2 regions of the Francisella sp. 19X1-34 genome follow, and region 1 is predicted to be linked to the other one. Evidence: riboswitches for the same ligand, from Rfam matches in the RefSeq annotation. Region 1 holds a riboswitch; the other holds the start of a gene.

Region 1 (7,832 bases):
CTCATACTAAAGAGTTACCTGTTGGTAAAAAACCTATTCAACTTTATTCTCTAAATACACCGAATGGGATAAAAGTAAACATAATGCTTGAAGAGCTTTTAGAACTTGGTATTGATGAAGCTAGCTATGATTTTCATAAGATTAGCATTTCTGATGGTAAGCAGTTCTCTAGTGGCTTTGTAGATATAAACCCTAACTCTAAAATACCAGCACTAGTTGATCAAAGTAGTGAAAATGAAGTTATTTTATTTGAGTCTGGTGCTATATTACTTTATTTGGCTGAGAAGTTTAATAAACTAATACCTGAAGCTATATCTGATAGGGCTAAATGCTTATCATGGTTATTCTGGCAAGTTGGTAGTGGGCCGTATTTAGGGGGAGGTTTTGGCCATTTTTATAAATATGCTCCTGAAAAAATCAAGTATTGTATTGACAGATTTACTATGGAAGCTAAACGCCAACTAGATTTGTTAGATAAACAATTAGACGGCAACCAATACATATGTGGTGATCAATATACTATAGCAGATATTGCGATATTTCCTTGGTATGGAGGAGTTGTTTTAAATAAAGTATATGAAGCTGCAGAATTTTTAGATGTAAAATCTTATAAAAATTTAAATCGATGGGCAGAACAGATTAGTCAAAGACCAGCTGTTAAAAGAGGTTTATAGAGCCTAATAAATATATTTTACTTTTTAGCGTAAAGTTAATAAAAATTAGCTGTCAGATCAAATAATATTAATAAATTAAATAGAGATATTCGTGGTGTAATGGAAGCAAGCAAATTTAATTTAGTGACAAAATATAGCCCAAGTGGTGATCAGCCTGAAGCAATTAAATCAATTGTTAAGGGAGTGAATAATGGCTTGCATCATCAAGTTTTATTGGGGGTTACAGGTTCTGGTAAAACTTATACAATGGCAAATGTAATACAACAAACTCAAAAGCCATGCTTAATCTTAGCACATAACAAAACTTTAGCAGCACAGCTATATTCAGAGTTTAAACAGTATTTTCCAGATAATGCAGTTGAGTATTTTGTTTCATATTATGATTATTATCAGCCAGAGGCTTATGTAGCAGCATCTGATACGTATATAGAAAAAGATTCATCAGTGAATGAACACATTGAGCAAATGCGACTATCTGCAACAAAAGCTATTTTAGAGCGAAATGATGTAATAATTGTTGCAACAGTTTCAGCAATCTATGGTTTAGGTGATCCTGAGCAATATATGCAAATGCTTTTGCATTTAAAGGTAGGTGAAGAGTTAGGGCTTAAAAAAGCTCAGACAAAGCTTATAGAAATGCAGTATTCACGTAATGATATGGATTTCAGTCGAGGTAGTTTTCGTGTTAGAGGTGAGATATTAGATATTTTTCCAGCAGACTCTGAAAAAGATGCTATTAGAGTAGAGTTTTTTGATGATGAGATAGAGGCAATTAGCTTAATTGACTCATTAACTTCTAAAAAGATTAAAGCTATTCATAGAGCAACTATATTTCCTAGTACTCACTATGTAGCCTCTAAAGAGCGTAAGGAAATCGTGATAGAGGAAATAAAAAAAGAGTTAAAAGAAAGAGTTAAGTATTTCGAGGAAGAGGGTAAACTTCTCGAAGCTCAAAGAATTGAGCAAAGAACAAAATATGATATTGAAATGATTCAAGAGCTTGGCTATTGTACAGGTATTGAGAATTACTCGAGGCTTCTTTCAGGTCGTGAACCAGGTGATCCACCACCTACACTAATAGACTATTTGCCAGAAAATGCTCTTGTTATTGTTGATGAATCTCATGCTACATTGCCCCAGTTTGGTGGTATGTATAAAGGGGATCTTTCGCGAAAATCAAATTTAGTAAATTATGGTTTTAGGCTACCATCGGCATTAGATAATAGACCTTTAAAGTTTGATGAGTTTGAGAAACTTCTACCTCAGACGGTTTATGTTTCAGCAACTCCAGCAAATTATGAGTTAGATAGATCTGAAAATACAGTTGAGCAGATTAATCGTCCGACAGGATTACTTGATCCGGAGGTTTTTGTTCGTCCTGTCGCAATACAGGTTGAAGATGCTTTATCTGAGATAAATAAGGCAATTGCAAAAGAAGAAAGAGTACTAATCACAACATTAACTAAGAAAATGGCAGAAAACCTTACAGAATATTTATCTGAGCATGGAGTTAATGTTAGATATCTACATTCAGATATAGATACAGTTGAACGTGTTCAGATCATTCATGATTTGCGTCATGGTGTATTTGATGTGCTTGTAGGAATAAACCTTTTAAGAGAAGGTTTAGATATGCCAGAAGTTGGAGTTTTGCTTATTTTTGATGCTGATAAAGAAGGATTTTTACGTTCTGAAAAATCACTTATACAGACGATTGGTAGAGTTGCAAGAAATCAAAATGGTCGAGCAATTTTATATGCAGATGTAGTTACAAAATCGATGAAAAAAGCTATGGATGAAACTCTGCGTCGTCGTCATCTTCAAGATGAATATAATCAAAAACATAATATTACACCTAAAACAATTATTAAAAATATTGATGATATGCTTGACAGCTCACCTGAGATGCAAAAACGAGCATATAAAAATAATTCGCGTTTAAAGGTTGATGATGTCGATGTTTCGGCTATACTAGGTATGACAGAAGCTAGTAAGGTTATTAGAGCTCTAGAGAAACGTATGCGTGCTCACGCAAAAGAGCTAGAGTTTGAAAAAGCAACCTTAATTAGGGACAAGATTTCTGAAATAAAAAAAAAGTTTATTAATTTATAATTTTTAAGAAGAAGTAATTATTATATTATGGCAATAGAGAGTAAGTTAAAAAAAGACCGGCTTTTTTTGCGTTTTACTTGGGCAAGGTTAAGAAACTACTTGATCAGGGCAAAGAAAAGCTTATATTCATCAATTATACTTTGTGGCTTAATTGTTGGAGTTGATTTATATTTAGGAAATGTTGAATTTGTAGCACAATCTTTACAAATTGCTATAACTTTGGCAGTTATACTATTTGTATTTTTCTTTTTGATAACAAAGGATGATAACCCTGTTGATATTATTATTTCTGGGGCAGAAGGTGAAACAACTGTTTTAGACGAGCTAAAGAAATTAGATAATAATTTTGTTTTATTTAACAGAGTTATTTTACCAGATCAAAAATCAACAGTAGGAAATCGTGAGTTAGATTTTATAGTAATATCACGTAAAGGCATATATATCGTCGAAGTGAAGAATAATCGTGGTTATATTCAAGTTGAGAATATGGCAGAGAGATGGCAAGTTTCAAAAACTTCACAAAACAATAAAGTGTATGCAAAAACCATAAAGAACCCAATTAGACAAACTTTTGCTCAGAAAAAAGTACTACAAACATATTTGTATAAGCAAAGAATCTACATAAAAGGTATACCTGTGGTAACTATTGTTATCTTTGCAAATGATGATGCTCAATTGAGTGAGAATTTTATTGCAGATGATGCAAACCAAGCGGTACTATCTTTGAAAAACCTATTACCTTTTATCAAGGCAAAAGAAGAATATCTTGAAAAGATGCCATCTCGTTCACGTAAGAAAATCATCAGAAAGCTTGAGAAAAAATAATGCAAAATGATAGACCTATAGGTGTCTTTGACTCTGGTATTGGTGGGTTAACCGTAGTTAAAAATCTAATGGAGATACTCCCAGACGAAAATATTATTTATTTTGGTGATATTGCAAGGATTCCATACGGCACTAAGTCCCGAGCAACTATTCAAAAGTTTGCAGCTCAAACAGCAAAGTTTCTTATTGCACAAGAGGTTAAAGCCATAATAATAGCCTGTAATACAATATCTGCACTTGCGAAAGATATTGTTCAAGAAATTGCTAAAGAGGTTCCTGTGATTGATGTAATAAGTGCAGGTGTTAGCTTAGTTAGTGATATAAATACCATAGGAGTTATTGCGACACCTGCAACGATAAATAGTAATGCATATGCTTTACAGATTCATAAGAATAATCCTCAAACAGAAGTTTATAGTACACCTTGTGGTCTTTTTGTATCAATGATAGAAGAAGGTTTCATTGAAGGACAAATAGTTGAGTTAGTTGCAAGGCAGTACCTTGAGTATTTTAATGATAAAGATATTCAGGCACTTATCTTGGGTTGTACACATTATCCTATTATCAAACAAAGCATATCAGACATTTTAAATGTTGATTTGATAGATCCTTCATTTCAAGCTAGCAAAATTTTAAAGGATTTACTTATTGAAAGAAAGATTTTAAATACATCTGGGTTAGATCCAGAGTATCGATTTTATGTTACAGATATCCCAGTTAAATTCAAGGCTGTGGGTGAAATGTTTTTACAAACACAAATGCAATATCTTGAAATAGTTAATTTAGATTTTTAATAAATTTTTATAGTTTTACCATTTAGATTCTTGACATAGTTGTAGATATAATATTTACTTTAGTCTTGAAGCACAGGGGTGCATAGTTTATTTGAACTATGCTGAGAGGATTTTTTCTAACCCTTTGAACCTGATCTAGTTAGTACTAGTGTAGGAAGTGTAATTTGATTTTGGTCATAACTATTTTATCTATAGTTGTATCAATTATATTCTTAATACTCATCTACCTATACTAGTTTGAATTGAAAAATAGGAGATGAAAATGAATAACTCTAAAAATCAAGATATTCAAACTAATACAGAAAAATCAACACTATCTATAGAGTATTTTAGCTCTGAGAAGTGTTATGTTGAATATCCAAATAAATCAATAAAAGTTCCGTTTAGAAAGATTAAACAGACTGATACTAATATAAATGGAAATATCAGTAACAATCCTGATATCTTTATATATGATACTTCTGGAGAGTATTCATCAGAAGCTCTTGTTGATATAGAAAAAGGCTTAAGTAGGCATAGGCTAGAGTGGCTTGAGCAAAATAAAGATATAGATCAGCTAGATAGTTTTTCTTCAGAGTATACAAATTCTCAGTTTAAAGAAGAAAATTTAAACTTTAAGAATAGACATATTCCTTTTAAGGCAAAAGCAGGTAAGAACGTCTCGCAGATGCACTATGCTAGAAAAGGTATCATTACGCCTGAAATGTATTATGTTGCGATGAGGGAAAATATTCTAAGAGCAAATCTTCATCTTGATAGTGAGTATAAGAATCAACACCAAGGAGTATCATTTGGTGCAAATATACAAAAAGAAATCACACCAGAGTTTGTTAGAGATGAAATAGCAGCTGGTAGAGCTATAATTCCAGCAAATATTAATCACCCTGAGCTAGAACCTATGATTATAGGTAGAAATTTTTTAGTCAAAGTTAATGCAAATATTGGTACATCAGCAGTGACATCATCAATGTTAGAAGAAGTTGAAAAAATGGTGATATCAATAAAATGGGGTGCTGATACTGTAATGGATCTCTCAACAGGGAAGCATATTCATCAAACACGCGAGTGGATTATTAGAAATAGCCCAGTACCTATAGGTACAGTTCCGATTTATCAAGCCTTGGAGAAAGTTAATGGTAAAGTTGAAGATCTAACTTGGGAAATCTATAGAGATACACTGATTGAGCAAGCTGAGCAAGGAGTTAGTTATTTTACAATTCATGCCGGGGTTAGAAAAGCATTTGTAACACTAGCGAGTAGTCGAATCACAGGCATTGTTTCACGAGGTGGATCAATCTTGGCTAAATGGTGCTTACATCATAATCAAGAAAACTTTTTATATACTCATTTTGAAGAGATTTGTGAGATTATGAAAGCATATGATGTAAGTTTTTCACTTGGAGATGGACTACGACCTGGATCTATAAATGATGCAAATGATAGTGCTCAATTATCTGAACTGAGAACTTTAGGGGAGTTAACTAAAATTGCATGGCAGCATGATGTACAGGTTATGATAGAAGGTCCGGGACATGTACCAATGCAGCTTATCAAAGAAAATATGGATTATGAGCTAAAAGATTGTTTTGAAGCACCATTTTATACCTTAGGTCCATTAGTTACAGATATAGCACCAGGATATGATCACATCACATCTGCAATAGGAGCTGCACAAATAGCTTGGTATGGAACAGCTATGCTATGTTATGTAACGCCAAAGGAACATCTTGGTTTACCAAATAAAGATGATGTTAGAGAAGGTATTGTTACTTATAAATTAGCAGCACATGCTGCGGATCTTGCTAAAGGCTTTCCAGGAGCTCAAATTAGAGATAATGCTTTATCAAAAGCAAGATTTGAATTTAGATGGGATGATCAGTTTAATTTAGGTCTGGACCCTGAGAAAGCTAGATATTTCCATGATCAGACTTTGCCTAAGGAAGGACATAAGTTTGCGCATTTTTGTTCAATGTGTGGGCCTAGTTTTTGCTCTATGAAGCTTTCTCAAGACCTTAAAAACTTAAAGCATATAGATGAGTAAAGTAGCAATTATTGGATCTGGTATGATGGGTAGAGTCTTAGCAATAACTTTAGCTAAAACTTATCCTGAGTTGCAGATTGATATATATGATAAAAGTTTGAGCTATAAGCATAGTTGTAGCTATTGTGCTGGAGGGATGTTATCACCGTTATCTGAGCTTATTGCATGTGAAAAGCATGCTTATGAGCTAGGGCATAATAGTTTTGAACTATGGAATAATATAAATAGTTTTATTAATAAGTATTTAAATATTACAAATATATTCGTAAAAGAAGCAAGCACCTATGTAATAGCACATAATCAAGATAGATATGAATTAGATCTTGCAATTAGAAATATTAACTTAAGAGTAGATAAGTTATCTAAAACATTACATCAAAAAGCATGTGAAGATTTTGAAATTTGTGAAAAACGAAATATCTCTTCTAAAGAGCAAGGCATATCTCTATCTAATAGTATTAATGATAATGTAATAAAACTTAAAGAAGCTTTAGTTGATGTGCCAGAATTCTTTAAGTTGTCTAATCAGTTTTTTAAAGCATATGAAAATATAAAGACTTTAGAATTACTTAAAGAAGACTTTTATACAAAAGAATTTGATAAAAGCTATCAACAGGTATTTGACTGTACTGGTTTTCCAAATAACCAGTTAAATAATTTATATGGGTCTAGGGGTGAAGCAATAGTCGTAAAAGTTGCTAATATTAAGTTAAATAGCGTAATTAGATTATTACATCCACGCCATTGTATTTATTTGATTCCAAGAGGAAAAGGTATTTTTTATATAGGGGCTACGTCAATTGAGAGTCAAGATTACTCTGAAATTTCAGTTCAAGGTGTCTTAGAGCTTCTTAGTTCACTAATGATAATAGACAAGCGTTTTGCTGAGGCTCGAGTTATAAAAACACTAACTAATGTTCGCCCAGTAAGTAGTGATGATATGCCTATATTAAAGAGTGTTGGGAAGATAACATATTTAAATGGGTTATCAAGGCATGGATATTTATTTGCTCCAGCATTAGCTAACAAAGTAATACAACAAATTAATAATTTTCAGAGGTAGGAATGCAGATTATTTTTAATGAAAAAAAATTAGAGTTAGAAAATGGTTTAAATATTGATGAATTACTAAAGCAGCAAGCATTTGAGCAGTCATGCTTTGCTGTGATGCTTAATAGTAAGTTTGTTGCTAAAGATAGCTATACTAGTACTTTCTTAAATGATAACGATAGCGTTGTGACTATACAGCCAATGCAAGGAGGATAGTTAATGCTAGATTTGTATGGTGAGAAGTTTAGCTCGCGGTTTATTCTTGGCACTGCATTATATCCAAACCTTTATGTAATGCTTAAAGCTATCTGTCAGTCACAATCACAGCTATTAACA
Region 2 (7,832 bases), on a different contig from region 1:
TGTTCCTAGTCGTGTAACAGGTACATCTGCTAAGTATCAAAGACAGTTGTCTACAGCTATTAAAAGAGCTAGATTCTTAGCATTATTACCATACTGTGATCGTCACTTTAACTAATACCGGAGGTTGATTACAATGCAAGTTATTTTAAAAGAAAAAGTTGAAAATCTTGGTGTATTAGGTGATATCGTAAATGTAAAACCTGGTTATGCTAGAAACTTCCTTATCCCTTTTGGTAAGGCTGTTCAAGCTACAAAAGCAAACATTGAAGTTTTCGAAGCTCAAAAAGCTGAGTTAGAAAAAGCTGAAAAAGCTAGATTTGATGCTGCAGTTGTTACAGCTGATTCTATAAAAGATAAAGTTTATACTATCGAAGCTCAAGCTGGTGATGGTGGTAAACTATTTGGATCAGTAGGTACTGCAGAAGTTGCTGAAGCTGTTTCTAAAGAGTCTGGTAAAGAGATTGAGAAAAGCCAAGTTCGTATGCCAGAAGGTGTTATTAGAACTACTGGTGAATTTGAACTATCAATCCATGTTTATACAGATGTAGATGCAGACATTAAAGTAAATGTTGTAGCAATGCAAAGTTAGTTTTATAATAGTCTAACTAACACATATATCTTGATAAATATAAAAACCATGTGTTAGGCATGGTTTTTTTGTATTTAATATAAGGGTTTTTGAAGTCTATGGATCATCAATTTAAAGCTGCTGAGACTACTTATTCACTTGAAGCAGAAAAAGCTATCTTGGGAAATATACTTTTAAATAATCAAAATATAGAGCTAGTTGAAGATTTACTTTTAACTGATGACTTCTTTGATAAAAAACATAGAATAATTTATAAACAAATTAATACTCTAAATCAAGCAAATACACCTTTTGATGTTCTAATTTTAAGCGAGTATCTTGCAACTGATGGGATTCTTGATGAAGCAGGTGGCGAAGCTTATATCGTTGATTTAGCAGCAAATACTCCATCAGTATCAAATATCAAAACATATGCTAATATTGTAAAAGACAAAGCCAAACTTAGAAGTCTACAAAATAGTGTAAATGATATAGTTCAAAAGATATATTCAGCTGATTCAAAAAACCCTGATGAGGTGATTGATTATGCTGAAAGTAGAATTTTAGATATTGCTAAAGAGAGAGAGACTCTTACAAAAGGTCCTGAGTCTATAAAATCTGTAATTCCAAAGCTTGTAGATCGTATGAGTGCTATTGTTGATGCAGGTACTGGATTGACAGGACTTTCTACAGGTTTTATCGATTTGGATAAGATGACTTCAGGGTTACAAAGAGCTAATTTAGGAATCATAGCAGCTAGACCATCTATGGGTAAAACTGTACTTGGTATTAATATTGCTCAGAATGTTGCAAAAATCTCTGAAAAACCAGTGCTAGTTTTTAGTTTGGAGATGCCGTCAGAGGATATTGTAACAAGGATGTTAGCCAGTCAAGCTCGAGTTGAGATGAATCTTTTAAAAGAATGTAATCGTTTAAATGATGCGCATTGGGTTAAAATCACAAAAGCAATGAAAGATCTTAGTGATATGCCTTTGTATATAGATGATACATCTGGCTTAACTCCAGCGGAGATGCGTTCTAGAGCTCGTAGGCTGTATAATGAGCATGATGGTTTGTCAATGATTTTGATAGACTACCTTCAACTAATGAAGATCCCTGGATATGAAACAAATAGGACTCTTGAAGTATCTGAAATTTCAAGATCATTAAAAGCTTTGGCAAAAGAGCTTGATATACCTGTTATAGCTTTATCGCAGTTAAACAGGGCTGTAGATGATCGTAAAGATAAGCGTCCAATGATGTCAGATTTAAGAGAGTCTGGTGCAATTGAGCAGGATGCTGATTTGATTATGTTTATTTATAGAGATGAAGTCTATAACAAAGATAAAGAAGATAATAAAAACCTAGGTGAGATAATTATAGGTAAGCAGCGTAATGGACCTATAGGAGCTGTTCATGTTAGGTTTGATGGACAGTTTGTTAGCTTTGCTAATTTAACTAATGAAAATGATAATATTTTGCCGGGTGATATTGGTTACAACGAGTAGCCTTTAATAAGATTGATAAGAGATATTTTATGCAACAAGAAAAAACAAATTTACTTGGTCTTAACCAAAAAGCAATTGAAGACTTTTTTGTTTCTATTGGCGAGAAAAAGTTTCATGCTAGACAAGTTTTTAAGTGGATTCATAAAAAAGGTGTTATAGATTTTGATGCTATGACAGATTTAGGAAAAAACTTACGTGCTAAATTAAAGAGCCAATCAGAAATAGCTGTTCCTAAGGTTGTCTTTAGTAAAGCATCTAAAGATGGTACACATAAGTGGTTAATAGATGTTGGTGGTAGTGCTGTAGAGACAGTTTTTATACCTGAGGAAGGTAGAGGAACTTTATGTGTATCTTCTCAAGTGGGGTGTACTCTAAACTGTAGTTTTTGTTCTACAGGCAAGCAAGGTTTTAATAGAAACCTATCCTCTGCAGAAGTTATATCTCAGCTTTGGATTGCAGCTAGAACATTATCAAAAGCTAATGGTGAACATGACTTTAGTGTCACAAATATCGTTATGATGGGCATGGGTGAGCCATTAATGAATTTTGAAAATGTAGTTCCAGCTATGGATATTATGATGGATGATTTAGCTTATGGGTTATCTAGACGTAAAGTGACTCTTAGTACTTCAGGTGTTGTACCAAAAATATATGATTTACTTGAACAGTCTGGAGTATCGCTAGCTGTATCATTACATGCCTCAAATGATGCTCTTAGAAATGAGATTGTACCAATTAATAAAAAATATAATATTGATGAGCTTTTAGATGCATGTAAATCATATGCAGAAAGGGGTCCTCATAAGCATATAACTTTTGAGTATACATTAATGCAAGAAGTTAATGATAACTTATCTGATGCAGAAGAGCTTGTTCAGCTATTAAGATCTCGCGAAGTTCCTGCTAAAATAAATCTAATTCCTTTTAACCCTTATCCAGGAACTCCATATAAGAAACCTAGTGGAAATAGAATTCATAAGTTTAAAGAATATCTACAGCACAAGGGTTTTGTTACTACAGTTAGAAAAACTCGTGGAGATGATATCGATGCAGCTTGTGGACAACTTGCTGGTGATGTAATGGATAAGACAAAGAGAAAAGAAAGATACTTGAAGAAGATTGGAGATACTAATGCAAATTAATCTTAGAAAGATTATTACAGTAGCTATATTAGCAAGTACTTTATCTGCATGTGCAAGTTCTGGATCAAAAACTAATGACGTTGCAGCTCGACAGAATACAAATCAAAACCAAAATAGATCAAATGATATCGTTGATGGTAACACTGCAGAATATACAGTTCCAGCTGATACAGAGAAAAAAGCTAATTTTAAGGAAGCAACTAAACTATATGCTGAGCTAGCAATTACTTATGCTAGTGAGGGATATTTAGATAGGGCTAAAGATAGGCTAATTCGCGCACAGAACTTAGAAAAACAGCATGGTTATGATTTAGCAATTGTTGGATATGCTGCAGGTTTTTATTATCAAACCATAGGTGTTAACTCTATTGCAGAGAAGTACTATAGTGATACTGTTGATGATCATTCTAATAATTTTGAAGCTATAAACTTTTACGCTCAATTTTTATGTAAAGAGAGAAGTGATTATAAACAGGCAGAAAAGCTTTTTGATAAGTCACTATATTTATCAGATAATGATGATATGGCTCAAACTTTATTTTTATACTCAGAATGTGTATATAAACAAGGTAACAAAGACCGAGCTCTTAAACTTATGATAAGAGCAAATAAGTTTAGATCAAATTATAGATCAGCAAAGCTACGCTTAGCGCAGATGTACTTTGAAAGAAAAGAATATAAAAAATGCTATAGAATCATTTATAGTATGAAGGATGATAAAGAATTTTTCTACAATAAGAAAGTTTTAGATTTAAGACTTAAACTAGCTGAATATGCTAATAACAGAAGTGAAATTGCGACAATTAAGCTTATTCTATCTTCTAGTGGCTATAATGACAATGATATGAATCAGTTTTTCTCAAAGGCTGATATGGGAGATGTAAATAATGCGAAAGCTCAATAGATTTGAGGATAAGAAAGCACCGGAAAGGTTGCAAAAAATGCTTGCTAAATATGGAATTGGCTCTAGAAGAAAGATAGAAGAGTTTATTCAACAAGGTAGAGTAAGGGTTAATGGAAAAGTTGCAACAATAGGTGACAAAGCTACTGATAATGACAAGATTAGCTTTGATGGAAAAGCTTTACATTTATATGGTCAACCAATGACTAGACCAAGGGTAATTATTTATCACAAAAGAGAAGGTGAAGTTTGTACAAGTAAGGATGAGAAAGATAGGAAAACAGTTTTTGACTCTTTACCAAAACTAGCAAAATCTCGTTGGATAATGGTTGGACGTTTAGATATAAATACAACAGGCTTATTGCTTTTTACTACAGATGGAGATCTTGCTAATAGACTAATGCATCCTTCATATGAAATAGAAAGAGAGTATGCAGTTAGAGTTTTTGGTGAACAATTATCTGAAGAAACAATGAAAAAGCTTAAAGAGGGTATTCAGCTTGAAGATGGCGTAGCTAAATTTAACCATATAAAATTCTCAGGTGGAGAAGGAGCAAATCTTTGGTACTATGTAACTCTTTCTGAAGGGCGAAATAGAGAAGTAAGGAGAATGTTTGAATCTATTGGAGTAACAGTTAGTAGATTAACTAGAGTTAGGTTTGGAGATATTAACTTGCCTAAGTTTGTATCTAGAGGTAAAACACTAGAGCTTACGCCTTCTGAGGTTAATAGACTTAGAAAATCTGTTAAACTTAAAGAATATTCTTTTCCAAAAAAATTAGTTGATAGATTAGAGAAAAAGTGATGAGTTTTGAAAGTCAGTTAAGTGATATTTTTGATTTGGATATTTGGGAGTTAAAACCTCAGTATAAATTATCTAGTCAATCACAAATTGATTTTGAAAATGTTACGGTAAACTTAGATGAGCCTATAGCTGAATTTAAACAAGAGCCAGCTATTACTGAGGAGCTAATTTATAAAAATAATATTGTTAGCAATAAAATCATTAATATATTTATTCAAAGCGATCTTAATGTTCAATTTTTAAACAAAGTTGTAGATAACTTATTTTTTAATTCAAAAGTAAGTATTTTTAGAGTGCAATCTACTGATATTCAACTAGACTCTAATGAAGTTAATCTCTTTGAGAAAGATTTTATATCTAAGAAAGTTAATTTACTAAGTGCTCAAAACAAAAAATATATGTTATCAAAGTTATATGAGTATGCAGACTTTAAATCTAGATAGCTCTTACTTCAATGAAGTTATTAGTCTTATAAGATTTTCAGATAAAAGTTTTAGTTGGTCAGATCAGCAGATTCTAGATTCATTGAAACAAGATTTGGCTATTGGTCTAATTGACAATAATAAATTAAAAGCTATAGCAATTTTTAGTTATATTTTTGAAACAGCTGAGCTTTTATATATTTGCGTTAATAAATCCGATCAAGGCCAAGGGTTAGGATCTAAAACTCTCAGAGAGTCTTTTAGATACTTATCAAACCAAAATATTACAGAGGTTTTTTTAGAAGTTGATGCCAATAATAATGCAGCTATAAAGCTTTATAATAAGCTTGGCTGCAAAAAAGTATCTATACGTAAGAATTATTATAAAAAACAAGATGGTAGCTGTAGTGACGCCTTAATTTATAGGCTAGAAATAAGTTAAGCCAGTGCATATATTTTTTTACTAAAAACTATGATATATTGTGTCAGTAAGACAGCGGGGGTGCTATCAAATGGTAGCTGAGAAGAACCCTTAGAACCTGATCTAATTAATATTAGCGTAGGGAGTTTGTTTGATATATCTTTAATTAAAAGTAAAGTCACTCAAACTTCTATTATTTGTTAAATAATAGGAGAATTAACATTGGAAAATTTTGGTTATATAACTTTAAACATATCATTAATACTTTATTTTGTACATTTCTTGCCTCAGACTATTCATAATCAGTTTAAGCATAAAACCTCAGAGATTAGTCTTTGGACACATTCTTTGATGATATTTGCAAATGCATTAGATTTAATTTATGCAACAGGCTTTAATTTACAGTGGCAATATATATTAGTTGATGTAATTCTATTATGCTTTTTGACTATTCAACAATTCCAGATTTTAAATGATAGAAGGCAAAAGAAAATTGTAATTCATACTATATTGATTTTGCTATTTTTGGGGATAATAACTTTAATTATTTTCTCTATTAAGTTAGATAAAACTTATCTACTATGGTTCGGCTCAATAAGTGGAGTGATCTATAATGTTTACTATTTACCACAGATTTGTAAAAACTTCTTACAAAAGGATGCTCAAGGATTCAGTATTTTTTATTTAGGACTTTTAGCTATTAATATATTATGTGATATAAACAGTGCTTTCTTTTTAGATTGGCCGATTGTTTCACTTCTTGTTTCTTGTAGTATGCTTATTTTGGTTTGTATACAAATATTACAATATTTATATTATAAAAACCTGTTTTTAAAACCTACATTGAGTAAGGCCTAAACAAATTACAAACTTTTGAACAGTTTATGTTAGAATGACTGCTAGTCATATGTAGTAAATTTATAATAATATTGTGATGAAAAAGATATTTAAGACATTATTGCTTTTAGCTGTTTGCTTGGTATTTAGTAATGCATTTGCCAATACTAATCCTTCTTATACTCCTTATGAGATAGGTGAGTCACTGGGAAAAATTTCTCATAAAAGTTTTAAATCTATGAAGACAGAGCTGTCAAAAAAGGATTTTATGGCTGGTTTTGATGATACCCTTTTAGATAAGAAGCCTAACTATAATAATATATCTGACCAAGATTCATATGAAGTTGGCATGATTATCGCTACTCAATATAAGCTAAATCTTAAGAAGTTGATTAAAGTTGATAAAAAAAGCTCTCAAGAGTTTATTAAAGGCTTTAATAATGCTGCAGATAAAGAGAATGCTAAATTGACACCGCAAGATAAAAAAATATTAGCATATTTTAAGAAACCTAATGAAAGTGATGCGTAAAAGTAGGATAATTATAAATATTATATTGATAAATAAACTGCGCTACTTTATTCTTAATCCTAATTAATTATCTATATTTTTTATGATGGAAAAACTTAAAGATATCCAAGTTCTCATTAAAGATGATATAAAAAATAATAATCAATTTATTATAGATTCTCTTTCTTCGAATGTTGTTCTTATTAATCAGATTAGTCACTATATTATAAATAGTGGTGGTAAACGATTACGCCCACTTTTGGTTATGCTTTTTTCACGAGCATTAAATCATCAAGATGATAAACACCTTGCTTGTGCTGCTATTATTGAATTTATACACACTGCGACATTATTACATGATGATGTGGTTGATAATTCAGAATTACGTAGAGGTAAAGAGACAGCCAATAATGTTTTTGGTAATGCCGCAAGCGTTCTGACTGGTGATTTCTTATATTCAAGAGCTTTTCAAATGATGGTAGGCTTAGATAATATGCAAATTATGCGGATTTTAGCTGATGCAACAAATAAAATTTCTGAAGGAGAGGTTCTGCAGCTTTTAAATGCAAGAAATTCGGAGCTTTCCGAGAAAGACTATACTAATGTTATATATTGTAAGACAGCTAAGCTTTTTGAAGCAGCATGTGAGTTAGCTGGTGTTATTAGTTTAGATAAAGATGAGTATCAAAAGCATCAAGATAGTATTAAAAGCTATGGCGT

What was found. A riboswitch is a leader RNA that binds a small molecule or an ion and turns the genes downstream of it on or off. The one in region 1 is predicted to bind thiamine pyrophosphate.
Region 2: it holds a riboswitch for thiamine pyrophosphate, as region 1 does, so the genes downstream of both, AB8E56_RS10150 (PQ-loop repeat-containing protein) here and thiC (phosphomethylpyrimidine synthase ThiC) in region 1, are expected to answer to the same signal.

Annotation. Positions count from the first base shown of each region.
Region 1 is NZ_JBGCTX010000059.1:4,650-12,481, reverse strand. It holds gene yghU (glutathione-dependent disulfide-bond oxidoreductase) at 1-674, shown strand, start outside; gene uvrB (excinuclease ABC subunit UvrB) at 774-2,786, shown strand; gene AB8E56_RS09225 (nuclease-related domain-containing protein) at 2,814-3,611, shown strand; gene murI (glutamate racemase) at 3,611-4,405, shown strand; TPP riboswitch at 4,470-4,579, shown strand; gene thiC (phosphomethylpyrimidine synthase ThiC) at 4,668-6,446, shown strand; gene AB8E56_RS09210 (FAD-dependent oxidoreductase) at 6,439-7,509, shown strand; gene thiS (sulfur carrier protein ThiS) at 7,512-7,712, shown strand; gene AB8E56_RS09200 (thiazole synthase) at 7,716-7,832, shown strand, end outside.
Region 2 is NZ_JBGCTX010000074.1:2,588-10,419, forward strand. It holds gene rpsR (30S ribosomal protein S18) at 1-115, shown strand, start outside; gene rplI (50S ribosomal protein L9) at 134-589, shown strand; gene dnaB (replicative DNA helicase) at 688-2,076, shown strand; gene rlmN (23S rRNA (adenine(2503)-C(2))-methyltransferase RlmN) at 2,106-3,218, shown strand; gene AB8E56_RS10130 (CDC27 family protein) at 3,208-4,122, shown strand; gene rluB (23S rRNA pseudouridine(2605) synthase RluB) at 4,106-4,924, shown strand; gene AB8E56_RS10140 (chloroquine resistance protein) at 4,924-5,367, shown strand; gene AB8E56_RS10145 (GNAT family N-acetyltransferase) at 5,345-5,788, shown strand; TPP riboswitch at 5,835-5,930, shown strand; gene AB8E56_RS10150 (PQ-loop repeat-containing protein) at 5,990-6,625, shown strand; gene AB8E56_RS10155 (hypothetical protein) at 6,702-7,133, shown strand; gene AB8E56_RS10160 (polyprenyl synthetase family protein) at 7,219-7,832, shown strand, end outside.